4 regions of the Undibacterium sp. Ji49W genome follow, and region 2 is predicted to be linked to each of the others. Evidence: predicted binding sites of a transcription regulator. Region 2 holds the regulator's gene; each other region holds the start of a gene.

Region 1 (7,508 bases), on a different contig from region 2:
CGGGAATGCAGAGCAAAAACAGAAGAGGGCACGCCGTTTTTATATCGTCAATGCGGTGCAGTGGGGCGCACTTTTGGTGATCATCAATGTATTGAATAATGTCGGCTTGTCGGCATGGGTGACACCGGCGGCCATAATGGTGATTGGCCTGCATTTCTTTCCGCTGGCGACGATATTTCAAAATCCCGGACATAAGTTGATGGGGACAGTCATCTGCCTGTTTGCATGTGTCTTTCCGTTTGTATTGTCTGGTGGCCCGGCTGATCCCTATGCCTGTGCCGGCATGGCCCTGATCTTGTGGACAGGGGCGATACGTAACATAAGCAAGACTTTTCATGTTGCACAGGCCGTATCGCCATAACATGCGGATGCGCAGTTGCCAGCGCAGGGCATAAGTGAGGCTAGACCCATAGAATATGGGCCAGAAAATTGTCTGAACTACGTCTGACAGAGGCTCGTGATCAAGCCTCGCAGCGTTGCAGTGCCTGCACAGTTTAGCGCAGCCTGCCTATATAGGTCTGGTCGACCATGGCGTTATGATCAGGTGGTGGCATCGGTACCTGCATGATACTGTCGTCTTCCAGACTAGGCGCTTTGGGACGCAATTTCTGGGTGGCAGACAGTCTTGCCAGCAAAGGCCCTGCTGGCGGTGGCGCAACAAACAGGCCATCTTCACCAAAGTAGATGTCTTCCAGCTTCAGGCAGATTTCATGCAGGTCGTCGTTTGGCAAGCCCATCGACAGATCCAGCATCGCCCGGCAATAGGCCGGGTTGACGCGCATGTATTCAATGTCTGTCACGCGCCCAATTTGTCGCCGCAATATCACGTGCAGACGTGCCATGAGGGAAAATGCAAGATTGTCTGACATGGCATTCTGGACTAAGGTACTGGTGCTCATAAGATATGCTCCCCGTGAAGTTCAAGATCAAGCCCTTCTCTTTCCTGCTCTTTAGTGACGCGCAAACCAATGGTGATTTTGACCAGCCATAGAATGACGGCAGTCACAGCACCCGAATAAATCACCGTGACGATGACGCCAAACGCCTGAGTGGCCAGGCTGCCATCGGCACCGCCTATGCTCTTTAATGCAAAGACCCCAGTCAACAGCGCGCCGACAATACCGCCTATGGCATGCACGCCAAATACATCGAGCGAATCATCGTAGCCGCCCATGGATTTGAGCGAAGTAGCACCCCAGTAGCAGGCGACACCGGCAACGGCACCAATGACCAGCGCACCAGTCAGGTCGACAAAGCCTGAAGCAGGGGTGATCGCCACCAAGCCAGCGACCGCACCGGAAACAATACCCAGTACCGATGGTTTACCACGACGCAACCACTCCACAAACATCCAGGCCAGTGCAGAAACTGCGGTAGCCACCTGTGTCACCAGCATGGCCAGCCCGGCGCGGCCATCTGCTGCGCCGGCAGAACCGGCATTGAAGCCAAACCAGCCCACCCACAGCAGGGATGCGCCTATGGCTGTCAGCAATAAATTATGGGGTGGCATCGGTTCCTTGCCAAACCCCAGGCGCGGCCCGACGATCAGTGCTGCCACCAGGCCAGACACACCGGCATTGATATGCACTACCGTGCCGCCGGCAAAGTCCAGCACGCCACGCGCCGCCAGCCAGCCTGCCGGTTCCCATACCCAGTGGGCAACCGGCACATACACCAGCAGTGACCACAGGGTAATGAATAGCAGCAGGGCAGAAAATTTCATGCGTTCGGCAAAGGCACCCGTGATCAGGGCAGGGGTGATGATGGCGAATGTCATCTGGAACATCAGAAATACGCTTTCCGGTATTGTCGGTGCCAGTTGATGCACGCTTAGCTGACCAGCTTCTTTCAAAAAGCTCACACCATGCAGCATGAACCTGTCCAGGCCGCCCATATATGGTGAGCCCGCCGTGAACACCAGACTGTAACCCAGCACCACCCACAAGACGGTGACGATGCAGGTAGTTGCCAGGCTATGCGCCATCGTGCCCAGCGCATTCTTCTTGCGCACCATGCCGGTATAAAACAGAGCCAGGCCAGGAATGGTCATCAGTAATACCAGCGCAGTTGAGGTCAGCATCCAGGCCGTGTCACCAGCGCTGATCTTGTCGGCCGAGATCATGCCTGGTTTGGTCATTGCGGGTGGGGCTACATTGGGAACTGGCGCAGTGGGAGCAGTGGGGGCAATTACGGGTGCGGCCGCTGTAGTGACCGAAGCCGCAACAGGAGGCTCGGCCTGTGCATTACAGGTGCCACCGTACAGACACAGACTGAGAGACAAGGAAAGCAGCAAGCTGGAGAGTACGCGTATTTTCATCAAACTAGCCTTTTCAAAAAACATCGTCAATGACACACAGTATTGTTTGCGATGCAGCACTTTTCATGCCAAGGCTGATACCAGTGAATTTGCGCTTGCTGAAGGCTATTTCAGGGAATTGCATGACCGGTGATACCAGTGAAGGCGCATGCATGCACCAAAATGTAAGCAAATATTACCGTGCGGCATAACTTTGCACATACAAAGTGCTGATGCCTGTTTGAGGGATTAATACGTCTTGTTATTCCATTTTAAGGAATAATGAATTCAATATTTTAACTATTCTATACATTGATGAACTGTCTTACAGTGCCTGTCATTCGCTGTGCACTAGCAAAGCGAAAACCAAATCCTGTTTCAACCATTCAGAGGAACACAATATGACACGCACATCCAGCAGTCTGGCAGCTAACCTGGTTACCAACCTCGTCAGCAAATTTAAGCGCATTTTCCTGTCGGCGGTGGCTATTTTGTCGTTGGCAGCAGTACCCGGCATCAGTGCAGCGGATACAGTTGCCAACAGCGTCATCGGTGCCCGTGGTTATGATCTCACCACCTTTTTTACCAGCGAAAAACCGGCTCATGGCACTGGCCACCATGTGGCGACTGTGGAGGGTGTGGATTATCTGTTCACCAGCGAAGAAAACAAAAAAACTTTCCTGGCGAATCCGGAAAAGTATCTGCCTGCATTCGGTGGCTACTGTGCTTATGGCGCATCCATAGGCAAGAAATTTGTTGCTGATCCGGATGTCTACGACATCGTTGACAACAAACTCTACTTCAATCTCGATACCAAAATCCGTGCGATATGGTCCAAGGATATTGCTGGCAATATCGAGCTGGCAAAAACTAACTGGAAAACCATCGCCAGCAAGAAGCCATCTGAACTCTGAACCAGAACTCATCTCACCCCTATTGATGAAATGGTTTCTGGCACCCATGAAAAAAGCCGCTTTGCCCGGAGGCCAAAGCGGCGTTTTTCATTCAGCGCAGCGACTTATTTCTGTAACTTATTTTTTTACTTATGCAGGCAAGGCAATCTGGTGATCCACACTGAATTGATAATCGCGGAACACATGTTCCGCACTCAGTAATTCGTAAGTGCCATCCGGCAGTTTGCGGGTAGTGTCTTTCAGACGATATGTCATTTGCCCACAAGTCCAGCAATTGAAATTGCGCATATGCGTGCACAGGCAAGTCTTGTCCATGACAGAGATTTTCTTGGCATCAGGATGTGCTGCCACTTCACGGTTATAGGACGTGATGTAGGCGCAGTTGCCATTGCCGTCCAGCAAGTAGCCGTATGATTCACAGCCAGGGCGTATGCCATCGCCAATCGCTGGCGTGTTTTTCAGCATGCGCATGGGGTAGCCGGTAGGCGAGATATTGTTGACTTCGATATCGTTTTCACTGGCCTTGAAGTATTCCTGCTTGACGCTGGCAGGCAAGCCGCATTCATTGGTGACGGTAAAGCGGGTCGCCACCTGCACGCCGGCAGCGCCGTTTTCCATGAAAGACACGGCATCGCTGCCGGTGAAAATACCGCCAGCCGCAATTAACGGGATATCCAGATTTTCTGCCTTCAGATACTGGACGATTTCGGTAATGATGGTTTGCAGATCATATTCAGCCCAGTCCATGCCAAAGCCCAGATGGCCGCCAGCCAGTGGGCCTTCAACGATGACATAGTCCGGCAGACGGTTCAGGCGGGAATTCTTGCGCAGGAATAATTGCAATGCACGTACCGAAGAAACGATGATGCCCAGTTTGGCATCGCGAAAGCGCGGATGATCAGCGATCAGGCCAAAGGAGCTCAGATGCAGACCGGCACTCATGGTGATGCCATCGATACCGGCATCCAGTGAAGATTCCAGGCGTACCTTCAGGGTTTCGCGTGGACCATTCATGGTCAGCTTTTCCATGCAGTTGACAAAGATCATGCCTGTGCCCTGCTTGGCTTCCATGGTCTTGCCTATATGCAGGCGTGTGGCTTCGGCCAGTTGATCCAGGTTGAACTTGATGTCGGTTTTGTCGGAGTTGTTGATATTGTATTTGTAGAACTTGGTCTTTTCCTTGACAAAGCTGGTATCGAAACGACGATCAGAGACATCCTGCACCATGGCATCAGAAATATGGCCAATACCACCGAGACGTGCAGCAACCAGAGCCAGTTCAGCAGTGGAAATATCGACACCCATGCCACCGATCATGATAGGAACCAGCTCATCTTTGCCCAGCTTCAGGCGGAAATCATCTACACGTTTCATTGTTATCCTTGACACATTTTGCTCAAAAGTAAATCACGCGACGCACATACTGCCCAACCAGATTGCTTATTTATTGCTTATTTCTGGATTGCTTAGTGTCGCAATCCGGAAGACGAACGAGATTGTAAGCCAGCCCTTGCCCGCACAGGTAAAATTATATTCTGTACAGCGTTTAATTTCTTCAGCCTGCCATTTATTTCTTGTTATTTGACCAACGTAATTTGGCCCAGGCTGCATGTTGACTGGTGTTCAGGAAGGTCCAGGCGACCAGGCGGCTTTCTTTATTTCCCTGGCTCATGATAATGGTTTTCTGATCACTGACCTTGACCTGCTTCAAGGCCGCGTTGATTGCGGGCAAATTGGCTGACTTGGATACCAGGCTGGAAAACCATAAAATTTTTGTGGGTATAGTCGCGCTTTCTACGATCATTTTCTTGATAAACGCCAGTTCCCCGCCTTCACACCAGAGTTCAGCATCGTGACCGCTGAAGTTCAAAACAGGCCCGGTCTGATCCGGATTACCGGTTTTCTTCAGGTTTTCCCACTTGCGCATGCTGCCAGCCTGCGCTTCTGCCGCAGAGCTATGAAAGGGCGGATTACACAGACTGACATCAAACCATTCATCATCCGCAACCATGTTTTTGAACAGGGATTGCGCATTTGTCTGATGACGCAGTTGTATCTGTGCGCCCAGGCCGGGATTACGGTCGAGTATGGCCTGGGCATTGGCCAGTGAGCCTGCATTGATATCGCTGGCACAAAATGACCAGCCATATTCACTGTTGCCTAATAATGGGTAAATGCAACTGGCACCCGTGCCTATATCCAAAGCAGATACCTGCCTGCCTTTGGGAATGCGTCCCTGATTGCTGCCAGCCAGCAAGTCGGCCAGATAATGCAGATAATCGGCCCTGCCTGGCACTGGCGGGCAAAGATTTTCTGGTGGAATGTCCCAGTCACGCACGCCATAGTTGCTGCGCAGTAAAGCCTTGTTGAGTAATTTGACTGCCAGCGGATCGGCAAAATCGACCGTGGTCTCGCCCGCCGGATTATGTGTCAGGCACGGCGCCAATGCCGGTTCTGCCTTGATCAGCTCAGCAAAGTCATAGCGGCCCTGATGGCGATTGCGCGGATGCAGCAATTGCCCGGCAGCCTGATTCCTTTTTTCTTTGCTGTTCTTGTCACTCATGAAGCCTGATCCATCCATTCACAATGCTAGCCGGTACTCAGGCAGGATGCCCGACCCGTATTGTCCCATGAAGGCACTATGCCTGTTCACTACAAAACGAAGTTTATACGGAGCAATGATTGCCAGCCATATTTAAGTTAAGGGACTTGCATGCGACCGTGAGGTTGTAAAATTCCGTAAGTGTTTTATTTATTTTGAAACACTATTGTTAAAATCTGCCCACAGAAAATTGGGTCCGCCGCAGGTGATGAGCCAGTGCGCCTGATGAGGGTATGTGCATACGAACGCCTGATGCAGTGCCAAACCCGGGGGGTATCAGGCATTTGCTGTCGCTTGCGGTGATTGAGTGCCTTGAACATCTTATTGAAAGGTATAAAAAAATGAAAAAAATCGCTCTTGTCGGTAGCCTGTCTGCCATTGCTGTCCTGTCCGCCTGTTCGACCGCACCCGTCAAACATACAGCGGCACCTGTCGCTCCGGTAACGCAGGTAGTCAGCGTACCCGTCAACCTGAAAGCACCAGCCGGTGAAGTGTTGGCATTTCAAATGGCCGCAACAGGCGTACAGATCTATGAATGCAAGGCGAATAAGGGCGGCCCCAAAAAATTTGAATGGGTATTCCGCGCACCTTTGGCAGAGTTATATGCCAGTCACGATGCAAACAGCGTGAAGCTGGGTAAGCACTATGAAGGCCCAACCTGGGAAGCGAATGACGGCAGTAAAGTCGTGGCAGAGGTCGTCGCCAAAAGTGAAAGCATGGATACCAATGCCATCCCCTGGTTATTGCTGAAAGCCAAATCCAGCTCAGACAGCGGCACGTTTTCCGGCATCACCAGCGTGCAGCGCGTGGTAACTGTAGGCGGCAAGGCGCCACTGACCGGTTGTTCGGATTTCCAGCTGGGGGCAGAATCACGCACACCGTACAAAGCCACTTACTATTTTTTCAAGGCAAACTGATTGCCGGTTAGTGGACTGCTACAGCCTGCTAAGACAATCCACTAAGGCAATTCAAAACGGTAGCCCACGCCATACACAGAGTGCAGGCATTCATTGCCCGGTAGCCTGCCCTGTATTTTTTTGCGTATGTTCTTGATATGCGTATCTACGGTTCTATCATTGATATCACGCTGGTCTTCATGCGCAAAATCCAGCAATTGCTGGCGTGAAAATACCCGCTCAGGGTGGCTGATGAATTCGGACAGCAGGCGAAATTCCACCGGTGTCAGGTTCAAAGGCTGGGCATCCACCAGTATGCGCAATTGCTGTTTGTCGATGAAGAAGCGGGATTGCCCGGCAGCAGACAGACTAGCCATACTGCGGCGCAAATGCACTCTGACGCGCGCCACCACTTCACGTGGACTGAAGGGTTTGCATACATAATCATCCGCGCCCGTATCCAGGCCCAGCAGGCGGTCTACTTCTTCCACCCTGGCGGTCAGCATGATGATGGGTAGCTGGCTGAACTGGCGTACTTCCCGGCAGATGCTGATGCCATCGACTTCAGGCAACATCAGGTCGAGCAAGATCAGGTCGGGTTGCGATAGTCTGAGTTGTTCCAGCGCCAGCCTGCCATTTGCTTCATGGCTGACCTGATACCCGGCGGCCAGCAAATAATCCTTAAGCAGGGCAGCGATCTTCAGATCATCTTCAACGATGAGTATGCGGGTGCCGCTGTCCATATTTATTTCCTTGTTGATTTCCTTGCTTATTTCTTTGTTTATGTCCTATGCGTTCCT
Region 2 (7,508 bases):
AAAGATTCAGCATGAACAACTCTTGCGAGCGCCGCTTTACCACGATGCTGAACCAGGTACGCATGATTTTTTGCCCGACCACCAGCAGCAACACCAGTACCACAACAGCTTTGCCGCTGGCCAGCGCCAGCGTTTTCACCAGGTCAGGTGATTTGGATGCCAGCGCCGGTACCAGGATCAACAAGGGCACCACGGCCAGATCCTGAAATAACAGCACGCTGATAATTTGCCGCCCGTGCAGGCTTTCCAGCTCCAGCCGTTCTGTGAGCATTTTGGACACAATCGCGGTAGATGACATGGCTAGCGCACCACCCAGCGCAAATGAGGCTTCCCAGCTAATCCTGAACATGGGCGGCAGCCAGCGACTGGCCAGCCAGCCAAACAGCATGCTGGTCAATATGGTCACCAGCACCTGGGCCATGCCCAGGCCAAATACGGCCTTGCGCATGGCCATGAGTTTGGACAGCGAAAATTCCAGCCCTATCGAAAACATCAGGAACACCACGCCGAATTCGGCCAGTTCGTGGGTGACCGCACTTTCTTCCGCCACACCCAGACCATATGGGCCAATTAAAATACCAACTACCAGATAACCCAGCATGGGCGGCAGTTGCAACATGCGGAAGCCGACCACGCCCATCACAGAGGCTGCCAGCAATAATAATGTAGTGTCTAGACCTGTCATGTCTCCTATTATTGCCGATTTATCGCGTCTGAAACCTGCCTTAAGGCAAACAATATTCACTACGTTACAACTGGCAGAGTTCTTGCTTTGCGGATTTCGTTTATACTTCGGGCATGAACGAATTCAATGCCCTATCTTCTCGCGACCATGTTGCACCTGTGCGCACGGCTGAAGCCGCACAGCGCGCCCTGAAACTGGCCTGCGAAACCCTGCAAATCGAAGCCGATGCCCTGCTTGCATTGCAAAAGCGTCTGGGTAACGGCGACGCAGCCGGCTTCACCGAAGCCGTGTATATGTTGTTAGCCTGCCACGGTCGCGTGGTCGTCTCGGGCATAGGCAAGTCTGGTCATATCGCCCGCAAGATCGCTGCGACTTTCGCTTCTACCGGCACGCCGTCCTTTTTCGTCCATCCGGCAGAAGCCGCGCATGGTGATCTTGGCATGGTGACACCACAAGATGTATTTATTGCCATTTCTTATTCTGGTGAAGCATCTGAACTGATGTCCATCCTGCCCATCATCAAGCGCCTGGGTGTCAAACTGATCGCCATGACCGGCAACCCGGAATCCAGTCTGGGCAAGCTGGCCGATGTACACCTGAACCTGCATGTGGCGAAAGAAGCCTGCCCGCTAAACCTGGCACCAACAGCCAGCACCACCGTCACACTGGCGCTGGGTGATGCGCTGGCAGTCGCCGTACTGGATGCACGCGGTTTTCGCGAAGAAGACTTTGCCCGCTCCCACCCTGGTGGTTCACTGGGCCGCCGCCTGCTGACCCACGTCCGCGATGTCATGCGCACCGGCGATGATATCCCGCAGGTGACACCAGATACCGGCCTGAAAACCGCGCTGCTGGAAATTACCAAAAAAGGCATGGCGATGACCGCCGTGGTGGATAAAGACCAGCATATCGTCGGCATCTTCACCGACGGTGACTTGCGCCGCCTGATGGATGGCACACGCGACTTTACCCAGTTACAGATTGCCGAAGTCATGCATGACAAGCCGCGCCGCATACGGCCAGAACAACTGGCGGTAGAAGCGGTAGAAATTATGGAAACCTATCGCATCAACCAGTTGCTGGTGGCCGATGACCAGGGAAAACTGGTCGGTGCCCTGCATATTCATGACCTGACACGGGCCAAGGTAATCTGATGGAAAAAGCAAGACAAGTTGCAGCCGATAATGCCGCCACGATCAAGCTCATGATATTTGACGTGGATGGCATACTCACCGACGGCAGCCTGCATTTCGGCCCGGAAGGTGAAATGATGAAAACCTTCAATGTGCTTGACGGCCAGGGCATCAAGCTGTTGCAGCAGGCCGGCATTGCCACAGCCATCATCAGCGCCAGGCAATCAGCGATTGTCAGCAAGCGTGCCAGCGACCTTGGCATCACCCATGTACGCCAGGGCATACACGACAAGAAATCGGCCTTCCTGCAATTGCTTGCTGAATTGAATCTGCCTGCCGATGTCTGTGGCTTTATCGGCGATGACATCATCGACTTGCCGATACTGACACGTTGCGGTTTTTCTGCCAGCGTACCGAATGCCCATGCAGAAGTCAGGCAAAGAGTGCATTACGTCACCACGGCCAGTGGCGGCAAAGGTGCGGCACGGGAAGTTTGCGACTTCATCCTGCGCGCCCAGGGTAAATATGAAGAGGCTATCGGGGCTTACCTGTCATGAAACAACATATGACCATAGACCGTTTCCGCATCTGGCTGGCAGTCATACTGCTGGGCATGATGACCCTGGGTACCATCTGGGTGATGGAAGTCATACGGCGGAATGCGAATGATGAACAGAACCGTTCATCTGCCCGTTCGGCACCGGATTACTATGTAGAAAAATTCAATTTTATCCGGCTGTCAAATAATGGCAAGGCAAATTACCACATCACTGGTGAACGCCTGATTCATCTGCCGCGCAATGACAATATAGAAATTCAGCGCCCGCAAATCAACAGCTTTGATGTTGATCGCCCGCCTTTGCATCTGCTGGCTGACCTGGCCGTGGTGTCGCAAAAATCCACGGTCACCACGCCCAAGCGTGAACATGATGAAGTACGTCTGTATGACAACGTCAGCATGGAAAGACCCGAAGGCCTGAGCTCACAATTCATGCGCCTGGAAACCAGTTATTTGTTGCTGTTACCCGACGATGATATTGTCAAAACTGACAAGCCTATCACCGTCAAAACAGGAAAAGTGGACACCACCGCCGTAGGTATGGTGGCCAACAACTCCACCCAACATCTGGCGCTGCTAAGTAAGGTACGTATTCACTTGAAAAAACGTGAACGCGAACCAGTTGCCCCTACACCATCCAAATAGAGAAAGCGATATTTGCCAATGAAAAATATGAAATTGATACGCTCCCTTAGCCAATGCCTGGGACTGGCTTGTTTAGCTTTAATCTATACGCCAGCAGGTGCAGAAAAAGCCGACAGTTTCAAGGAGACAACCATCGAGGCCGGTTACTCTGAAAGCGATGGAAAAACCAGCGTGCGCGTCTTGTCCAAAGGCGTACAACTGGTGCGCGGCACCCTGGTCGTCAATTCGGAAAAAGCCGTCGTTACCGAAGCCCCGAACGGTGACCAGTTTGTCGTACTGACTGGTGGCGTCAGCAAAAAAGTCAGCTTCCGGCAAAAACGCGATGGCGGCCCGGACCTGTGGGTAGAAGGTGAAGCGGACCGTGCGGAATACAATCAGACGACAGAAATCGTCAAGTTCATTTCCAAAGCCAAAGTGCGCTACCTGGAAGGCAAGAAGGTCACCCAGGAACAAGAGGGCGAATACCTGTCCTATGACAGTAAAAATGATATCGCCATCGGTACCAATTCAACCACGGGCCAGCATGTAGACGGTGCCGGCCGCGTCAAAATCACCCTGCAACCCAAACAGACCAATTAAATGACTGCCACGCCTAGTACCTTGCTCGTCAAGGGATTGCAAAAACGTTATGGCGCGCGCCAGGTGGTGCGTGACGTATCGCTGGAAGTGAAAAGCGGTGAAGTGGTTGGTTTGCTGGGCCCGAATGGTGCCGGCAAAACCACCTCCTTCTACATGATCGTTGGCCTGGTGCCGTCCGACGCTGGCGATATCACGATTGATGCTGTCAATATCTCACAATTGCCAATACACCAGCGGGCCGTGCTGGGGTTGTCTTACCTGCCACAGGAAGCTTCGGTATTTCGCAAGCTGACGGTAGAAGAAAATATCCGTGCCGTGCTGGAATTGCAAAAAGATGCCAATGGAAAATTTCTTTCCGAGAAATCCATCGTCAAAAGGCTCAATGCCCTGCTGGCCGATTTGCAGATTGAAAAAATCCGGGAAAGTCAGGCACTGTCACTATCAGGCGGCGAACGCCGGCGTGTAGAGATTGCCCGCGCACTGGCCACCAACCCGCGCTTCGTTTTGCTGGATGAACCCTTTGCCGGTGTTGATCCGATCGCCGTGATTGAAATCCAGCGCATTGTGCGTTTCCTCAAGGAACGTGGCATCGGCGTATTGATTACCGATCATAACGTGCGTGAAACTCTGGGCATCTGTGATCATGCCTACATCATCAATCAGGGGGCCGTACTGGCCAGCGGCAAGCCGGATGACATCATACAAAATGAATCCGTGCGGCGCGTCTATCTGGGAGAACATTTCCGGATGTGACGGGAATCATCATGAAACAAAGCCTGCAACTACGCACGTCCCAGCATCTGGCATTAACGCCTCAATTGCAGCAATCCATACGGTTGCTGCAATTGTCCACATTGGAATTGCACCAGGAGCTGGAAACCCTGCTCATAGAAAATCCCATGCTGGAGCGTGTGGATGACCCGCTGGACCACGCAGTACGCCTGCTGGCAGACGGTGCCATCAATACCAGCAGCACAGCAGCAGACGCCGGCATGGAAGCGCCAGCATCCCGCGAAGAAAGCAGCACAGCTACAGAACCTCAGGCTGACGCTGATATCGCCGTCAGCAATGACACAAGCAGCTCCAGCGAAGAAGACTGGGGTTTTGACGACGTGCATCATGGCAGCAAAAGCAGTGACGATGAAGATGGCAGGCCACAACTGGGTGCCGCCCACATTACACTGCGAGAACATTTACAAGAACAAATGCGTCTGAACCTGCGCGAGCCACGTGACCGCGCCCTGGTCGAATTGATGATTGATGCCATCGACAACAATGGCTACCTGACAGAAACCCTGGATGAAATCCATGCCAGCCTGCCACTGGAATTGTGCGTCGAGCCAGAAGAACTGGCATTTGCCCTGAACATGCTGCAAAGCTTTGATCCGGCAGGTGTGGGCGCTCGCACACCATCTGAATGCCTTGCCCTGCAAATCAAGCGCTTGCCTAAAATTGCTTTCGTGACACGCAGACTGGCTTTGCAAATTGTTGAAACGCAACTGACTTTATTTGCACAAAGAGATTTCACCAAACTCAAGAAAATCCTCGACTGCGATGATGAAGATTTGCGCGACGCACAAACCGTCATCCGCCTATGCAAGCCCCGCCCAGGTATCGATTTTGCAGTCGATGAATCGGATTATGTCGTGCCAGATGTCATTGTCAAAAAATCAGCCAATGGCTGGCAAGTCTCGCTGAATCAGGATGTCATGCCCAAATTGCGTGTCAGCAGCATGTATGCCAACATCATGAAACAAAATCGTGGGGAAGGCGGGCTCGGCTCACAGTTGCAAGAGGCACGCTGGCTGATCAAGAATATGCGGCAGCGTTTCGATACCATTTTGCGCGTTGCACAAGCCATAGTTGAAAGACAACGCAATTTTTTCACGCATGGTGCTGTTGCCATGCGCCCCCTTGTTTTGCGCGAAATTGCTGATACACTAGGATTACACGAGAGCACTATCTCGCGTGTAACAACCCAAAAATACATGCTGACCCCCCACGGCATGTTTGAGTTGAAATACTTTTTCGGCAGCCATGTCGCGACGGAAACAGGGGGGGAAGCATCTTCCACCGCGATACGCGCACTCATCAAGCAGTTGATAGGAGCAGAAGACCAGAAAAGCCCACTCTCTGATAGCAAAATTGCAGACATGCTGGGTGAACAGGGCATGGTAATTGCCCGACGGACAGTTGCCAAATACCGTGAAGCCCTCAAAATCCCCCCAGTGAGTTTGCGTAAATCTTTGTAAGCAAGTCCTTGTAATCACGGTTTGAATTGCTATATATGATTTAGCTCAAGGCAATAAGACAGCAATGAGCTTATCGTTACAGCAAGCAACATCACTATAGGAGCACAGTATGAATCTCACCATCAGTGGACATCACGTCGAAGTAACTCCTGCAATTCGTGAATATGTACATACCAAACTAGAACGTATCAGGCGACACTTCGACCAGGTCATTGATATCGCCGTCATCCTGACGGTGGACAAGCTCCGGGAAAAGGAAAAACGACACAAAGCGGACATTAATTTGCATATCAGTGGCAAAGATATCCATGTAGAAAGTCTGGCGCATGATCTGTATGCAGCTATCGATACACTGATAGATAAACTTGATCGTCAGGTCATCAAGCATAAAGACAAGATACAAAACCATCAGCACGACGCCATCAAGCACATACCTGATCCGGCATCGGCTTCATAAGACCCCAGTCCTTACCTTAACAGGGTTGTGGACATCCAAAACAAGGACGCTACAGGCGTCCTTTTTGCTGGATGATAGGTTTTTTGTAGATATCGTTTCTGACATTTCAAATAAATAATTTACTTTTATTGCTGTTTGTAGCATGCGTTGCTCAACAAGCTGCGAGTTAGTTGATTCACGGCATTTTTATTGGCGTCATTCCAGCGTGGGTTTGGCTGGAATCCAGCGGCGTTCTATGTATGCCGTGTCGCCCGTTATATGCCACACTTTGATTAAGACGATCGCCCTCCGTGGACACAAGCCGGGTCTCGGCCCGGCAGCCGAGATACTTTCTTTTGCGTCGCCAAAAGCAAGTATCCAAAGAAAAGGCGACCGCAGACTCGCCCTACGGGTGCTTGCGCTGCGCTTCAGCATAATTTGTGCATCACAAAAAATGGGAATATCCGCAACTCGCTTCGCTCAAACATCGGATCTTCTCTTTCCATTTTCTGTGACGCACAAATTACATCGGCCCAAGCGGTTGAAGATCAACAACAACAACAACAACAACAACAACAAACATCTCGCCCCTGCATCATTTCCTCATAAGCATATACACCCCGTGACGCCCACGTCCGACAAAGCTAAAATAGCAGCTTCATCCTCTACCCTGCATAGTCAACCACCATGAGCCAATTTGTACTCACCTCCGTCAAGAACAACATCGGCTATATCATCCTGGATAGACCCAAAGCACTGAACTCGCTGTCTCTCGATATGGTTAGAGCGCTGACAACGACCTTGCTGGCCTGGCAGGATGATCAAAGCGTGCGGGCAGTATTTATCCATGGCAGCAGTGAAAAGGCATTTTGTGCAGGTGGTGATATCCGCTTCTTTTATGATGTAGGCACCGCAACACCAAAAGGTGATTCTGCCTTGCTGGAAGATTTTTTCACCGAAGAATATGCACTAAATCATTTAATTCATTTCTACCCCAAACCTTATATCGCGCTGATGAATGGGGTCGTCATGGGAGGTGGTATGGGTATCGCCCAGGCAGGCAATGACTGCCGCCTGCGCATCGTCACGGAACGTACCAAAATGGCGATGCCGGAAGTGAATATCGGCCTGTTCCCGGACGTGGGTGGTGGTTACTTCCTATCACGTGCACCGGGACAAATTGGTACTTACATGGGTCTGACCGGTGAAGTCATTAACG
Region 3 (7,508 bases), on a different contig from region 2:
GGGCGCAGGCATCGCGGGTTGCGGCTTCGGCCACGGTCATGATCGCTGGCTTGTTACCTGTCACCTGCTTGGTCAGTTTCAGTACATCAATGCGCTCTGCATGCGACAGCAATGGGCCTTCACCCAGAGAGCCACAGGCGATCAGCCCATCGCAACCGGCATCCATCAGATAATGGAAACAACGTTCCATCTCTTTAAAATCGAGGCTGTCGTCGGAATTGAATTTGGTCGTTACTGCGGGAATGACACCTTGCCACATGGTATTTGCCTTGCTTTCTCCGGCGAAGACCGGTTAATTTTGAAATTCAGTCAAAGAAACCTTGCGCTGACAGATGGTCGAAAAGCCGACCGGAAAACTGACCGAAGAAATCGATCACAGCGAAAACGCACCGTTTCATGTATCGATGACGTAGCTGTCAGGCTTGAACATGAGAAAGTGTAAGTCCACCGAAAGCGGCAGTCTTGATGTTTGTATGCGCCTTGAAAGACGAAATCGGCATAGTCACTTGAAGGGGCGACAAGTGGTGACAAGTTGCGACCAAAGGATCACAACATTCCGCAAATTACAAATCAGGCAAGAATGACATCGCCACCCTTGCCCTATTGCTTGATTAAAGATTGAACCTTGATCAGCTTGCAAAATCAGCTTGCAAAATCAAGCTTACAGAATCAGCTTGCAGATACGAAAAAGAAAACCCCAGCCATGGCAATGCCTGCACCAGCAATACGCGGCAACTGGCTTGCCAGCCATTGTTGTGCGCCCTTACCCGCCATCCAGCCCATGACATGGATCAAGGCTGTAGCCAGTACAAAGCCGCTGCCATACAGCAATGCTGATGCATTTGCCGGCATTTCCTGACCATGCGCATAGCCATGTGCCACGGCAAACACAGATACCAGGGCCACACCCGCACTTAGAGGCAATTTAACCGCAAAGCTGATCAGCAAGCCCAGTACCACCACAGAAGCAGCAATACCATGCTCTATACCCGGCAACGCAACACCTGCCAAAGCGAGCGCGCCGCCAGCAAGCATCATCAAGGGAAAGCTGGCCGGTATCAGCCAGGCACGCGCCTGCTTTTGCTGCGCCGCCCAGATGCCTATCGCCAGCATGGCCAACAAATGATCGAACCCGGTGAAGGGATGCAGAAAGCCATCCAGCAAGGCATTCATGGTATGCAGCACACTGTCATGCGCCGACGCCGGCATAGTCATCATGGCGAGGCTGAACGCGGCAATAACACCAAGAATTTGCGATTTACTTGCTTTCATATTTATCTCCCGATTCCAGATTGAAAATTAGTTTTTGACTTCGTCCAGCATGCCTTGTTTGCGGATAAAGCTGACTACTGCTTCCAGCCCGTCACCGGTACGCAGATTGGTAAATACAAAAGGCCGCTCACCACGCATGCGCTTGGCGTCTTGCGCCATGATGTCCAGATTGGCGCCTACGTGCGGTGCCAGATCGGTTTTATTGATGATCAACAAGTCTGAACGGGTGATGCCTGGCCCGCCTTTACGCGGGATTTTTTCGCCACCGGCCACGTCAATGACGTAAATAGTCAGGTCTGACAGTTCAGGGCTGAAGGTGGCCGCAAGATTATCGCCGCCAGATTCCACCAGTATCAAATCAAGGTCAGGGAAATCAGCACTCATGCGGGCAATCGCTTCCAGGTTGATGGATGCATCTTCACGTATGGCAGTGTGTGGACAACCACCAGTTTCCACTCCCATCAGACGTTCGGCAGGCAAGGCGTCTGCACGCAGCAGAATTTCCATGTCTTCCTTGGTATAGATGTCATTAGTAATGACCGCCATTTCGTAGTGGTCGCGCATGCTTTTGCATAGCATTTCGCACAATGCCGTTTTGCCGGAACCGACCGGGCCACCTATGCCTACGCGCAAGGGGTTTGGTTCTGAAGATGTATGTGTTTGGGTATTCATTTATTGTTTCCTGTTTTTTTATTTTTTACGACCGGCTTTATGACCGATATAGTCGGCTGTATTGGACTTCATGCTGCATGGACAGCAAAGACAGCCCCGGTGCCCAGTTCGATAATTGGCCATCTTCCAGTTCTTGTGCCAGTCTTGCCGCTTTTTCCAGTTCGGGTCGCAGCGACAGCAATAAACGTTGCCCTGCCACCTGACCCAGGGGAATGGATTTCACCCCCACCAGCACCTGGTTTTCTGCCCACGAAAACAGCATGCCCAGCAAGACCGATTCTGGCGGCACCTGCAAGGCAACGGCGGCTGCAGCCATGGCCGTGGGCAAAGGCAATTCATGTTGCGCCAGCAAAATCGCAAGTAATTCTGCATCAGCAATCTTCAGGTCGTTCACTAGTTTGCCCAGTGAATAACCCATCTGTATGCTCTCAGCCCGAAATTCTGCTGTATCCCTGGCCGCAATGAACAAGCTGGTCCAGTGCGATACGGCGGCCAGATCCCGGTCACCAAAAGCCTGTAACAAACGCCACAGTACCGGCGCTTCAAAACGGGCCACCACTTCATGCAGAGAATTGATAATCCATTCCCTGGCTGTGACTTCGTTGCGTACCAGACCTTTTTCTATCGCCGCTTCCATCCCTTGCGAATAACTATAGGCACCGATAGGCAAAGACGGGCTGGCCAGTTGCAACAAATGGAGCAATGCCGCAGACTGCATGCTTAAGCCTTGCTGTCTGAAGGACGATGTATGCGCTGGCGCAAAGGTATAGGCGCCAGTGGATTATGCGGATGCCCGTCATCGCCACCATGATGATGGCCACCGCCATAAGCACCAGATTCGGGCTCAAAACTGGCCTGCTCTTCAGTAACGACGGCCCCCAAGCCCTGTAACATTTCCTTCAGCACCGGGTCTTTGCGTATACGCAAAAAACCGTCACCCACCTGCGCCTGGGTATGCCGGTTACCCAGATGGAAGGCGCAGCGCAATAAATTAAAGGCAGTTTCGCATTCCACCTTATATGTCGGCTCGGCTGCAGCAACGACTTCAATCACGCGGCCATCATTACCCAGCATCAGGTCACCATGGCGCATGACAGTACCACGCACGGTAAACACGGCCACATCTTCGCCACTGGCAAGCGTGGCACGCAGGCGGCTTTTTTCACGTAATTCATACGGCAAGACCAGTTGCCCGGCGATGCTGTCGGCAGTCTCGATTTTTGTTTGTAATGTCAGCATTGTTTAAAATAAAAAATAGCGTTGGGCCATGGGCAGGATTTTTGCCGGTTCACAGACCAGCAATTCACCATTGGCACGGACTTCATAGGTTTCGGAATCGACTTCCATTTTTGGCGTCAGGCCATTGTGTATCATGTCCTTTTTGCGAATATGCCGTGTGTTCTTGACGGCAATCAGGGTCTTGTTCAACTTCAACTGTTCTGCCAGCCCCGCATCCAGCCCCGCCTGCGATACAAAAGTAAACGACTTTTTCAAGCCCCCACCAAAGGCACCAAACATCATGCGGTAATGCACGGGCTGTGGCGTTGGTATTGATGCATTCGGGTCACCCATCTGGGCAGCGGCGATCATGCCGCCCTTGATGATCATCGATGGTTTCACGCCAAAGAAAGCTGGCTTCCACAAGACGATATCGGCAATCTTCCCCACTTCGAGCGAGCCAACGGCATGGGCAATGCCATGGGTCAGTGCGGGGTTAATCGTATATTTGGCGATATAGCGTTTAACGCGGAAGTTGTCATGACGCGCATTGTCTTCTGCCAGCGAGCCACGCTGCTGCTTCATCTTGTCTGCCGTTTGCCAGGTACGCATAATGACTTCGCCAACACGGCCCATGGCCTGGGAATCGGAAGACATCATCGAGATAGCACCGATATCATGCAGAATATCTTCCGCAGCGATGGTTTCGCGCCGTATGCGTGATTCAGCAAAGGCAATGTCTTCGGCAATAGCCGGGTCAAGATGATGGCAGACCATGAGCATATCGAGATGCTCGTCCAGGGTATTGACGGTGTAGGGCCGGGTAGGATTGGTGGAGGACGGCAGTACATTCGCCTCACCCACCGCAGCAATAATATCCGGCGCATGACCACCGCCTGCACCTTCGGTATGGAAGGTATGGATAGTTCTGTCCTTAAATGCCGCCAGGGTATGCTCCAGAAAGCCGCCTTCGTTCAGCGTGTCACTATGAATGGCAACCTGCACATCCATATTGTCAGCCACCGTCAGGCAATTATCGATGGCTTGTGGCGTGGTGCCCCAGTCTTCATGCAGCTTCAGGCCGATGGCACCGGCCCTTACCTGCTCTTCCAGCGGCAAAGGCAGGCTGACATTACCCTTACCCATAAAGCCCAGGTTCATGGGAAAAGCATCTGCCGCCATCAGCATCGAATGCATATGCCAGGGGCCTGGCGTACAGGTAGTGGCTGCCGTGCCGGTGGCCGGGCCGGTGCCGCCGCCCAGCATGGTGGTGACGCCACTCATCAAGGCTTCTTCAATCTGCTGTGGGCAAATAAAATGGATGTGTGAATCGATGCCGCCAGCGGTCACGATTTTGCCTTCACCGGCAATGATCTCGGTCGCGCCACCAATGGCCATGTCGACGCCAGACTGTATGTCTGGGTTACCCGCCTTGCCTATGCATGCAATCAAGCCATTTTTAATGCCGATGTCTGCTTTGACAATACCCCAGTGATCAATGATGACAGCATTGGTGATAACGGTATCCATGACTTCAGCATGTGGCCTTTGCGACTGGCCCATACCATCGCGTATCACCTTGCCGCCACCAAACTTCACCTCTTCGCCATAAATCGCAAAGTCTTTTTCAATTTCTATGAACAGGCCGGTATCTGCCAGACGGATGCGGTCACCCGTGGTTGGCCCGAACATTTCAGCATAAGCATGACGTGAAATTTTCATAGCGCCCCCATCACTTTACCGCTGAAACCATAGACTTTTCTGTCACCTGCCAGGGCCACCAGTTCTATGCTGCGTTGCTGCCCCGGCTCAAAACGAATGGCGGTACCGGCAGCAATGTTGAGACGCATGCCGTAAGCTTGTTGACGGTCAAATTGCAGGGACGGATTGGTTTCATAAAAATGAAAATGTGAGCCCACCTGTATCGGCCTGTCACCACTATTGGCTACAGTAATGCTGACCACGGGACGACCCACGTTCAATTCGATATCCCCATCCTCTATCAGGGTTTCGCCTGGTATCATGGTTTTCTCCTAGGGAATGGGGTGATGGACGGTAACCAGCTTGCTACCGTCCGGGAAAGTCGCTTCGACCTGGATATCAGGAATCATTTCCGGCACGCCTTCCATGACATCGGCACGGCTGAGTATTTGCGTGCCTTCCGACATCAGTTCAGCCACCGTGCGGCCATCACGTGCGCCTTCCATGATGGCGGCGGTGATCAGGGCGACCGCCTCCGGGTAATTCAGTTTCAGGCCACGCGCCTTGCGCCGCTCTGCCAGCAAGGCGGCGGTAAATATCAGCAACTTATCTTTTTCTCTGGGTGTCAGATCCATATCTTCTTTCTCGCTCCACGTAGTTCTTTCCTATTATTTCGGTTGATTTTCAAAATAACAAGTAGTCAGGCACCGAATATCTACTTTTACTTCTGGAACATTATTAAAAGCAACACAGCAAGTTTTGAACCAAGTATATCTATGTGCAGACAATCAATATTTCATGAAAACGCACCAAATAAATGCAATAAATCACCATAAATGTGCATATTTATTAAATACCCGTCTAACAGCCTTTAGCGAAATAGTTGGAACTTTCGAGGCCCATCAAGGTAATACCTCTTGAGACATACATAAATTGCTCCAACAGAACCAAGCAGAAGACAACAACAGACGAATGAAGACGGATACCGGGGATACAGACTCTAGCTTGTTAAGGCAAATGCGCGATGGCGATGTCGCTGCATTTCAACGTCTGTACCAACGGCATCAGGGGCCGATTTATCGCTATGCCCTCATGCGTTGCGGCCAGAGCGCGCTGGCCGCCGATGTCGTGCAAGACGTATTCATGGGCTTGCTGACCAGATCGTATCGTTATGACGCGGGTCTGGGCAATTTGCAGAATTTTTTGTTTGGTGTCGCCAGGAACCTGCTGCTGAAACAGGACCAGACCCAGCGCCGCCATCAGCAGTTGCCCGGCAAAGGTCACGGAGATGAAAACGAAGAAGAAGTATTGATAAGCGAAGCAGCAGAACCCACAGATGCCATCTTCAGCCAGCAATTGACAGAACATGTCAGGCAGGCAGTGGCCGTGCTGCGGCCGCATTATCGTGATGTGATTATTTTGTATGAACTGCAAGAACTGTCGTACGCAGAAATCGCCGTCATTTGCGGCATAGACATAGGCACCGTGCGTTCTCGCCTGTCCAGAGCACGTGCCGCCATCCTGCAATACAGCGAAAGAATGGGCTGGCGACCCGATGCAACAGCAAAAACAGGAACACAAAGATGAATGAGCACATGAATTCCCAGCACAAGATCAGCGATACCGATGCTGCGCTGGACCAGCAATTCAGCCTCTTGCGCCAAGACTTGCAAGAACTGAATACACCAGCGTCGACTGAGCAGGCTTTATTACTGGCCTTTACCCAGCAACAAAACAAGCATAAAAAGCAGGCGCGCAGTAGTCAATTGCGCCCCTGGCTGGCTGGTCTGCTGACAATGTGCGGCAGTTTTTGCCTGGTCATGTTGACAGTGCTGTTTCCAGCGCCCCCACATCAAATTACACCTGACAGCACCGCAGTTTCAAACACAGAGCTGCCGCCCTTCGTCGCCCTGGTGCCGCTGGAACGTCTGGATGAAGGAACACCTCACATGATGGAAACCGAAGTGCCAGCTGCCTGGCTGGCCAGCCTGGGCATGCCCGTTAGCCCAGAAATTGCCGGTGAAATGGTAAGGGCGCAGATGTTAGTGGACGAGGAAGGGGCGCCATTAGCCATGCGCCTGCTCAAAAATTAACGCATCCGTTTTAAGCAACATCTTTAAATTCAACTTAGATTCTTTGAATCCAATTTACCCATGAACACGAAGGAAATATCATGACTTTCAAACTTCCAATACTGATTTTTTTGAGCTATTCATGGACGGCAGCGCAAGCCAATGTCATCAATGACAACCCTGTACCAATTTCAGCAGAAGAAAAACAAACACGCCAACAACTTGAAGTTCATCAAATTGCACCGCTTAAACCCATGCCGCCCTTGCCACCAATGGCTCCAATCACACCATTTTCCGCAACATCATCCGTGCCAGCACTTGCAGCACTAGCCGATTTGCCAGAAGCCAGCACCGTCAACAAAGCCGTTGCAGATGCAATGAGTGCAGCGAGAAATGCCAGCGATGCCATGAACGCAGTTTTCTCAGGCATGCAAGACATGCATATGTCTAACCTGGTAAAAAACGCACCATACAGCGCAGAGATCATTACCGAAAAAACGCAGACTCTGGCTGACGGCAATCAGATCAGCAATAAAACGTCAAGCATGGTCTATAGAGATACTGTAGGCCGCA
Region 4 (7,508 bases), on a different contig from region 2:
TGAAGCCAGACATTCGACATCGGGAATATCACCATATTCCTTGATAATATCTGCCTTGTATTTGATCTCGTTATTGACAATGTTTAAAGTGGAGTCTATACCCTGATGAAGATTGGCCCATTGCCATTCCTGCTGCGAATCCACTCTTGAAAAGTCCTTTAAATCCTGAACAATTTTACGTACACGTTCTATGCCTTCCCGTGATTGCTGTACCAGATCGGGGATGTCTTCCTTCAGGAAGGATAATTCCTTTTCTTCTTTTATATCAGCGATTTTATTGCGTATGCCGGCATCGGCAATATGCAATTCTACAGTTTCATATGCATGAATGATGCTGAACAAGTCTTTGATATAGTTTTCCAGCGTGGCGAAATTTGAAAAAATATATCCAATAGGATTATTGATTTCATGAGCAACACCGGCAGCAAGTTGACCGATGGAAGCCAATTTTTCAGATTGCAGTAATTGTTCCTGTGCCATGGACAGCCTGGCATTAAGTTCTGTCAACTCCGTATTGCGACGTACCAGTTCATTTTCTACGGCTTCTCTTTGTTTGATGTCTGCTTCCAGTTTGTTGTTGGTATCTGCAAGTTGCAAGGTACGTTTTTTTACCAGGTTTTCCAGGTTGCTGTGGGCCTGGCGCAAAGCGTTCTCGGCGTCGCAACGTTCAGTAATATCTTCCAGTGTTTCTATGGCACCTACAATTTTTCCTTCCTGGTTGTAAAGTGGGGCAGCCGTAAAATGTAGCCACAGACCGTGTTCATGCAAGTCAGGAAAAAAATCGATGGCTTCATAAGCACCAGGTATAAGCTGCGACGAAGAGAATTTATTTTTGTAAAATTTCTGTATGAAAATGTCATCGCCAGACAAAACCAGATCTGCCAGAACCGGCCGATTTTCGCGATAAAAAGCTTTCCATTGATGGCGGGTGGAAATCATGCTGGCAGCCGAATAGCCAAGGACATATTCGCAGGCTTTATTCCAGTGGGTGATGACATGATGCGAATCAATGACAAAAGTCGGAACCGGACTGCTATCAAGAAATTGCGCCAGCTCTATGCCCATGGTATTGAGCGCAAATGTATCTATCTTTTGCTTCTCTGCCAAAGCATTTGTTAAGTGTTCAGTACCAGTTTTTTCTTGTGCTGATGCAGAAAGGGAACTGGTTTTTTCTGAAACGGGAAATTCTTTGCTCATTCTTTTTCACCTGGTTTTTGTCTCGTCCGGCAGGATATGTTTTGATGGCGGAATATCTGATTTCCTTTTCATGTTCTGATCAATGGTGCATTCTGTCGTCTATCAGCATGACAATTTTTCCGCTGGACTTATTCTGTTCGCCCATATTCTTCCACTGTGCGTTAAACGGCTTTTGGTAAACATGTACCGGGAACCAGATACCTTCTGAATGTTCCCTTATTCCATTGCCTACATCGGGAATCAGGTGTTCAATCTGGCATCCCAATTCTATTCTGGATTGTGGAATAACCTGTTCCGCAGAGCTATTGATGAATACCACCATGTCTTCATCATCGACAGCGATGATGGGTAGTGGCACATATTGCAGCACTTCGCGCACTATGCTTAAACTCAGTTGTCCAAGTGTGATTTGTTTTTGTTTTTGTTTGACTAATTCTGCCAGTTGACGGTTTGCAGTGACTAATTCCTGATTTTTTGTTTGTATTTGCAGATTCAGGCTACGATTTTCATCTTCCATTTCTTTATAATGAAAGGCTTCACGGATATTCGCGCGTATTAATTCATCATCCCAGGGCTTGGTCAGAAACTTGTAGATCGCACCTTCATTAATGGCATCTGTGATGTATTGCAGTTCGGTGTAGCCGGATAAAACAATACGTATGGTGTCAGGGTATAGTTTTTTTGCATTCCGTAAAAATTCCACGCCAGTCATGGATGGCATGCGTTGATCTGAAATGATCACATCGACTCTATTTTTCTCCAGAATGCCCAAACCTTCATGTCCGCTGCCAGCGGTAAGTATTTGGTATCCGTCCCGGCGTAAAAGACGTTTCAGTGCATTTAATATGTTGGGCTCGTCATCAACTAGCAGCAATGTGCGATCCGGTTTCCCCATACGCAGTAAATGTTTATCCAATACCAGGCTGTCCTGCAAAAAAGCAGTCATCTGTTTGATCGACAGAGGGATGGAAAAGAAATATCCCTGTATCTGATCACACATGTTGTCGCTCAGGAATTTGCACTGAGCTTCTGTTTCCACACCTTCAGCGATTACTTTCATTCCCATGCTATGTGCCATGGAAATGATGGCTCTGGAAATCGAGACGTCGTCGGAATTGTGTGGCAGTTCATGAACAAAAGATTGATCAATTTTGACGTAATCGAATGGGAAATGTTTCAGATAACTGAGCGCCGAATACCCTGTGCCAAAGTCGTCCAGAGACAGCTTGTAACCTTGCTGCTTGAAGTCCCTGAAGAGCTGATCTATGCCGGTATCGCGGTGCATGAGTATATTTTCAGTAATTTCCAAAGATATTTGATCTGCCGTCACATGCATGTTTTTCAGAATTTCGGACAGACGCATAATGAACCCGGCATCCTGTAGCTGTTTCGGGGAAACATTGATAGCCACACATGGTGCATCAAGTTTCGCGCTTATCCAGGCTCTGATATCCGTGCAGGCCTGCCTGATCACCCATTCACCTAATTGGATAATAAGATCTGATTGCTCCGCTACCCGGATGAACGCTGAAGGGGAGATTGCACCGCAAGTGGCATGATTCCAACGCAATAAGGCTTCCACACCGACAAGTAAGCCGGTTTGCAAATCTGCCTTGGGCTGGTAATACAATTCCAATCCATTGGCATTGATTGCAAGTTGAAGCTCTTTAGCCATATCAATTTGCTTGTGCGTTACCATATCCATTTGATTTGATCTCACATTATGATGACCATGCTAGGCAGCTTTAGCATCTTTATGACAACCGCGTACGCTGATTACTGTGTCGTAGCATCTTCCTGACGCAAGGGGAGCCAGACAGTGAAGCAGGTGCCTTTACCCAGTACACTGTTAACGTCGATCCTGCCACCGTGCTTTTTGATGATGCCGTAAGAAAGGGAAAGACCCAGACCTGTTCCACTACCTACGGGTTTGGTGGTAAAAAAGGGTTCAAAGATGCGATTCAGATTTTCAGGAGGAATACCAGCACCGGTATCCAGTACTTTTATCCAGACCATATCTCTGTCACACCCCGTACTGACTTTGATGATGCCGTTTTCCTTGATTGCATGTGATGCATTCACCAGTAAATTCATGATGACTTGATTGACTTGCGAAATGATGCATTTTACCGGTGGTAACTGACCATATTCCTTGACCACATTGGCCTTGTACTTGATTTCATTTTTGACGATATTCAAGGTACTGTCTATGCCTTGATGAATGTCTGCCTCTTGCCAGTCCGTTTCACCCACGTGCGAAAAATCTTTAAGCGATTGAACGATGTCCTTGACGCGCTTGAGCCCGTCCATAGATTCCCTCACCAGATCCTGTATGTCTTCCTTTAAAAACGCTAAATCAGCTTTTTCCCTGATCTCATTCATCTTGCCGCTTGCCTGACTTGCCGTCAGTGCTTGCGGTATCAGATTTTCATAATTACTGATGACTTCAAATAACTTTTCTACGTAATTGTGCAGGCTACCAATATTGGAGTTGATAAAACCTATGGGATTATTGATTTCATGCGCAATACCGGCTGCCAACTGACCTACCGATGCCATTTTTTCAGATTGCAATAACTGCTCGTGAGCTTCTTGTAATTTTTTGATCAAAAGCTGTTGTTCTTCCCCCTTTTTGAACAGGGCATCTTCCATTTCCTTGCGTTTGGTAATGTCTGTCAGCGATCCGATCACTTCTACCGGATTACCATCTTCATCACGAATCAGCCTCAGCATGTCGTGCATCCATACATAGTGGCCGGCACGACTCATGAAACGGTATTCGTAAGTACGTTCTCCTTCGGTGAACAACTTGGCAATGCTTGAAAAAATTTGGGGAATATCTTCGGGGTGAATATGGTCAAACCAAAAATTCGGGTCGGCCACCATTTCTTCTGGCTGATAGCCCAGTACATGGAGCGCGTTATTGCTGACGAAGGTCATTTTGAAGTCGCCAGTAGGTACGCTGCTGTAAATAATGGCGGGAGTATTGTCTATCAGGTATTGCAGTCTGGTATCAGTGGACAGACCTTTGCTTGCATCAGTTGCTGTGGCAGTAGCCGTGGCCGGTGGGAGTATGCTGAACTCATCAAATTGATTGATCATGATTATCCGCACAGGAAAATTGACAAAAGGATTATTTTTTCAATTTCTTTACAATTTCATATTAGACCAATAACTAAGTACATAGCCAAATATTTTGTTTCTTTTTTGGTATTGGCGTTTGTTTGTGTAAATAGTTAATGGACTTGTCCATATTAAAAATAATTCATTAAAATCAAATGCTTGATAGAATTTCCTCCATTTTTTGACCAGCGTTCATCCGTGGCGATTAGCACCAGTGCTATTTTTATAGAAATAAATTTTGATATGAATGATTAGGTCAACACGCCCTAAAAACAGGGCAATTTCAGATGTGGGTTGTTTTTCGCACAATTTAAGAGCGCAAGCGCACTGAAAAGCGGAGTTTTTTGAGTCAGAGTTTGCCGGAAAGTAACTTTCACCAATTTGGGTAGTTTTTTGTAACATCTGCGTAGCTTGGGCGAGGGGCCGGTCGGCAACAGTGACTGGGCTGCATTGCCTGATTTTAAGATGTGTCCATACAGCAGTTCTGGTTGTGTGATGACTGCTTGAGTGCACCGCCGATCGCTACGTCCATAACAATAAAACGCTGGCTGAAGGATCGTTTGTATCGAACTTCAATCATGCTGCTGAGTGGTCTCGTTGCATTATATAAGTTGGCACGTTATCTGCTATCCGTAGTGGGAAGCTTGCAGTTTTTTGTTCCATGACCTCACTACTACCAGGAGAAAACATGTCACGTCGTACTGTTTTGAAAGCAACTGCACTTGCCGCAATGACTTTGGCCGCATCTGGCTGGATCTCGCAGGCACAGGCCGCCGATACCATCAAGGTCGGCATTCTGCATTCCCTGTCTGGCACTATGGCAATCTCGGAGACATCCTTGAAGGATGTGGCCCTGATGACGATCGATGAAATCAATGCCAAAGGTGGTGTCATGGGCAAAAAGCTGGAAGCGGTGATCGTTGATCCGGCATCCAACTGGCCACTGTTTGCCGAAAAGGCCCGTCAACTGGTATCGCAGGACAAAGTGTCTGTTGTATTCGGTTGCTGGACATCGGTATCACGTAAATCCGTACTGCCGGTCTTCAAGGAACTCAACAGTCTGTTGTTTTACCCAGTTCAGTACGAGGGTGAAGAGCTGGAGAAAAACGTTTTCTACACAGGCGCAGCGCCAAATCAGCAAGCCATTCCTGCCACTGAATACCTGATGTCGAAAGAAGGCGGTGGCGCCAAGCGTTTCGTCTTGCTGGGCACAGACTATGTGTATCCACGCACGACCAACAAAATCCTTCGTGCTTTCCTGCATAGCAAGGGCGTCAAGGATACCGATATCGATGAAGTCTATACACCATTCGGCCATTCTGACTATCAGACCATTGTAGCCAACATCAAGAAATTTGCGGCTGGTGGCAAAACTGCTGTCATTTCCACCATCAATGGTGATTCCAACGTACCGTTCTATAAAGAACTCGGCAATGCCGGTCTGAAGGCAACGGATGTGCCTGTCGTTGCATTCTCTGTCGGTGAAGAAGAACTGCGCGGTGTGGATGCCAAACCGCTGGTAGGCCATCTGGCCGCATGGAACTACTTCCAGTCTGTGAAAAATCCAGTGAATACTGAATTCATCAAGAAATGGAAAGACTATGCTGCTGCCAAAAAATTGCCTAATGCAGCCACAGTCGTCACCAATGATCCTATGGAAGCGACTTATGTCGGTATCTACATGTGGAAACAGGCCGTTGAAAAAGCCAAGTCCACAGATACCGACAAGGTCATCGCTGCCATGGGTGGACAGACTTTCAAGGCGCCATCCGGTTTTGAACTGACGATGGATAAAACCAATCATCACCTGCACAAGCCAGTCATGATAGGCGAGATCAAGGCTGACGGTCAGTTCAGCGTGGTCTACAAAACCAAGGCACCGATTCGTGCCCAACCATGGAGCCCATACATCCCGGGCAATGAAGGCAAGCAAAAACTGTAATTGAAGGAATGATGCAGGCACTCAGGGGGCGACGTAGTTGTCTGTCTGGCTGGCTGAATAGCTGGTCAGCATGGCTGCTGCCTTGAGTGCCGTTCCGGAATTTTTCCATTTTTGACCTGGTTGCCTATGACATTTCGTAAAATCTGCGCGAGCATTGTCCTGCTCGTGTTCAGCCTGGGTGCGCACGCAGCTATTGATGGCAAGCTCTTGCTGGCACTGTCTGGCGATGATCCCGATGCCCGCATTGTTGCTGTCAATTCCATCGCTGCCATGGGTAATGAAGAGGCTGTGGAAGTATTGACGGCGCTCAAAAATGAACAACTATTCGTCAAGGATGTCGCTGTTTATCTGGTTGATGGTGAGCAGGCTAAAGATCTTGCCAGCGGCAAAATGCAGAAACTGCCGGATGATGCCGAGGCAATCACCATCAATAATCGCCTGCGGGCCGCACTCGATAGTGCGCTGTCAGGACTGAAGCTCTTTTCACCGGATAAAAATACCCGCCTGATTGCTGCCACAGCGCTTGAGAAAGAGGCAACGCCAGAGCAATTGCCATTGCTGAACAAAGCCTATCTGAAAGAAAACGATAGCGAAATCAAATCCCGCCTGCAAATGCTGATTGCAACCGCGAATCTACAAGCCAGTGACCCGGTAGTACGCAAGGCGGCAGTCAAGGCCTTGCTGGATAGCCCGAATCCCAATTTGAAGCCTGTGCTGCAAAAAATGCTGGCACAAAATCCCGATGGCAGCTACAACGAAGCCGATGCCAGTATACGACTTGAAGCAGCCAATACCCTGAATGCCATTGATGGCCGTCTGGCGCGTATGGAATTTGTTGGCAACCTGTTTTATGGTGTGTCGCTGGGCAGCGTGCTGTTGCTGGCTGCCCTGGGCCTGGCGATTACCTTTGGGCTGATGGGCATTATCAATATGGCGCATGGCGAATTGCTGATGATAGGTGCGTACACGACCTATGCCTGCCAGATGTTGTTCCGCAAGTTCATGCCCGGCGCGCTGGATGCTTATTTATTGCTGGCCTTGCCAGCAGCTTTTCTGGTGTCTGCTGCCGTTGGTATTTTGCTGGAAAGAACTGTCATACGCTGGTTATATGGCCGTCCATTGGAAACTTTATTGTGCACCTGGGGTATCAGCCTGATATTGATGCAGGCAGTGCGTTCCATTTTTGGTGCACAAAATGTCGAAGTCGCTAATCCGGCCTGGATGTCGGGCGGTATCACGGTGCTGG

The links. The regulator sigma-54, encoded in region 2, starts transcription at its own class of promoters, with help from an activator protein. The targets are predictions, from matches to a motif close to TGGCANGNAANCTGCTTT.
Region 1: ACO0LK_RS17800 (ammonium transporter) is a predicted target of sigma-54. The motif match lies at 2,371-2,388, and genes of this name have one in related genera.
Region 3: ACO0LK_RS22525 (urease subunit gamma) is a predicted target of sigma-54. The motif match lies at 5,613-5,630, and genes of this name have one in related genera.
Region 4: urtA (urea ABC transporter substrate-binding protein) is a predicted target of sigma-54. The motif match lies at 4,933-4,950, and genes of this name have one in related genera.

The regions. Positions count from the first base shown of each region.
Region 1 covers NZ_JBMPOW010000014.1:112,760-120,267, forward strand. The annotation lists gene ACO0LK_RS17790 (hypothetical protein) at 1-361, shown strand, start outside; gene ACO0LK_RS17795 (hypothetical protein) at 495-899, opposite strand; gene ACO0LK_RS17800 (ammonium transporter) at 896-2,317, opposite strand; gene ACO0LK_RS17805 (YHS domain-containing (seleno)protein) at 2,698-3,210, shown strand; gene ACO0LK_RS17810 (nitronate monooxygenase) at 3,340-4,584, opposite strand; gene rlmF (23S rRNA (adenine(1618)-N(6))-methyltransferase RlmF) at 4,778-5,773, opposite strand; gene ACO0LK_RS17820 (DUF3455 domain-containing protein) at 6,154-6,729, shown strand; gene ACO0LK_RS17825 (response regulator) at 6,771-7,451, opposite strand; gene ACO0LK_RS17830 (ATP-binding protein) at 7,497-7,508, opposite strand, start outside.
Region 2 covers NZ_JBMPOW010000011.1:148,373-155,880, forward strand. The annotation lists gene ACO0LK_RS15415 (monovalent cation:proton antiporter-2 (CPA2) family protein) at 1-685, opposite strand, end outside; gene ACO0LK_RS15420 (KpsF/GutQ family sugar-phosphate isomerase) at 799-1,839, shown strand; gene ACO0LK_RS15425 (KdsC family phosphatase) at 1,839-2,375, shown strand; gene lptC (LPS export ABC transporter periplasmic protein LptC) at 2,372-3,022, shown strand; gene lptA (lipopolysaccharide transport periplasmic protein LptA) at 3,050-3,601, shown strand; gene lptB (LPS export ABC transporter ATP-binding protein) at 3,602-4,354, shown strand; gene ACO0LK_RS15445 (RNA polymerase factor sigma-54) at 4,366-5,853, shown strand; gene hpf (ribosome hibernation-promoting factor, HPF/YfiA family) at 5,963-6,310, shown strand; gene ACO0LK_RS15455 (enoyl-CoA hydratase/isomerase family protein) at 6,977-7,508, shown strand, end outside.
Region 3 covers NZ_JBMPOW010000021.1:41,681-49,188, reverse strand. The annotation lists gene ACO0LK_RS22560 (dihydrodipicolinate synthase family protein) at 1-259, opposite strand, end outside; gene ACO0LK_RS22555 (HupE/UreJ family protein) at 670-1,272, opposite strand; gene ureG (urease accessory protein UreG) at 1,300-1,944, opposite strand; gene ACO0LK_RS22545 (urease accessory protein UreF) at 1,982-2,662, opposite strand; gene ureE (urease accessory protein UreE) at 2,665-3,183, opposite strand; gene ureC (urease subunit alpha) at 3,187-4,884, opposite strand; gene ACO0LK_RS22530 (urease subunit beta) at 4,881-5,186, opposite strand; gene ACO0LK_RS22525 (urease subunit gamma) at 5,196-5,498, opposite strand; gene ACO0LK_RS22520 (RNA polymerase sigma factor) at 5,836-6,450, shown strand; gene ACO0LK_RS22515 (hypothetical protein) at 6,447-6,956, shown strand; gene ACO0LK_RS22510 (hypothetical protein) at 7,037-7,508, shown strand, end outside.
Region 4 covers NZ_JBMPOW010000006.1:154,103-161,610, forward strand. The annotation lists gene ACO0LK_RS09410 (ATP-binding protein) at 1-1,197, opposite strand, end outside; gene ACO0LK_RS09415 (EAL domain-containing protein) at 1,277-2,902, opposite strand; gene ACO0LK_RS09420 (ATP-binding protein) at 2,974-4,299, opposite strand; gene urtA (urea ABC transporter substrate-binding protein) at 5,009-6,262, shown strand; gene urtB (urea ABC transporter permease subunit UrtB) at 6,389-7,508, shown strand, end outside.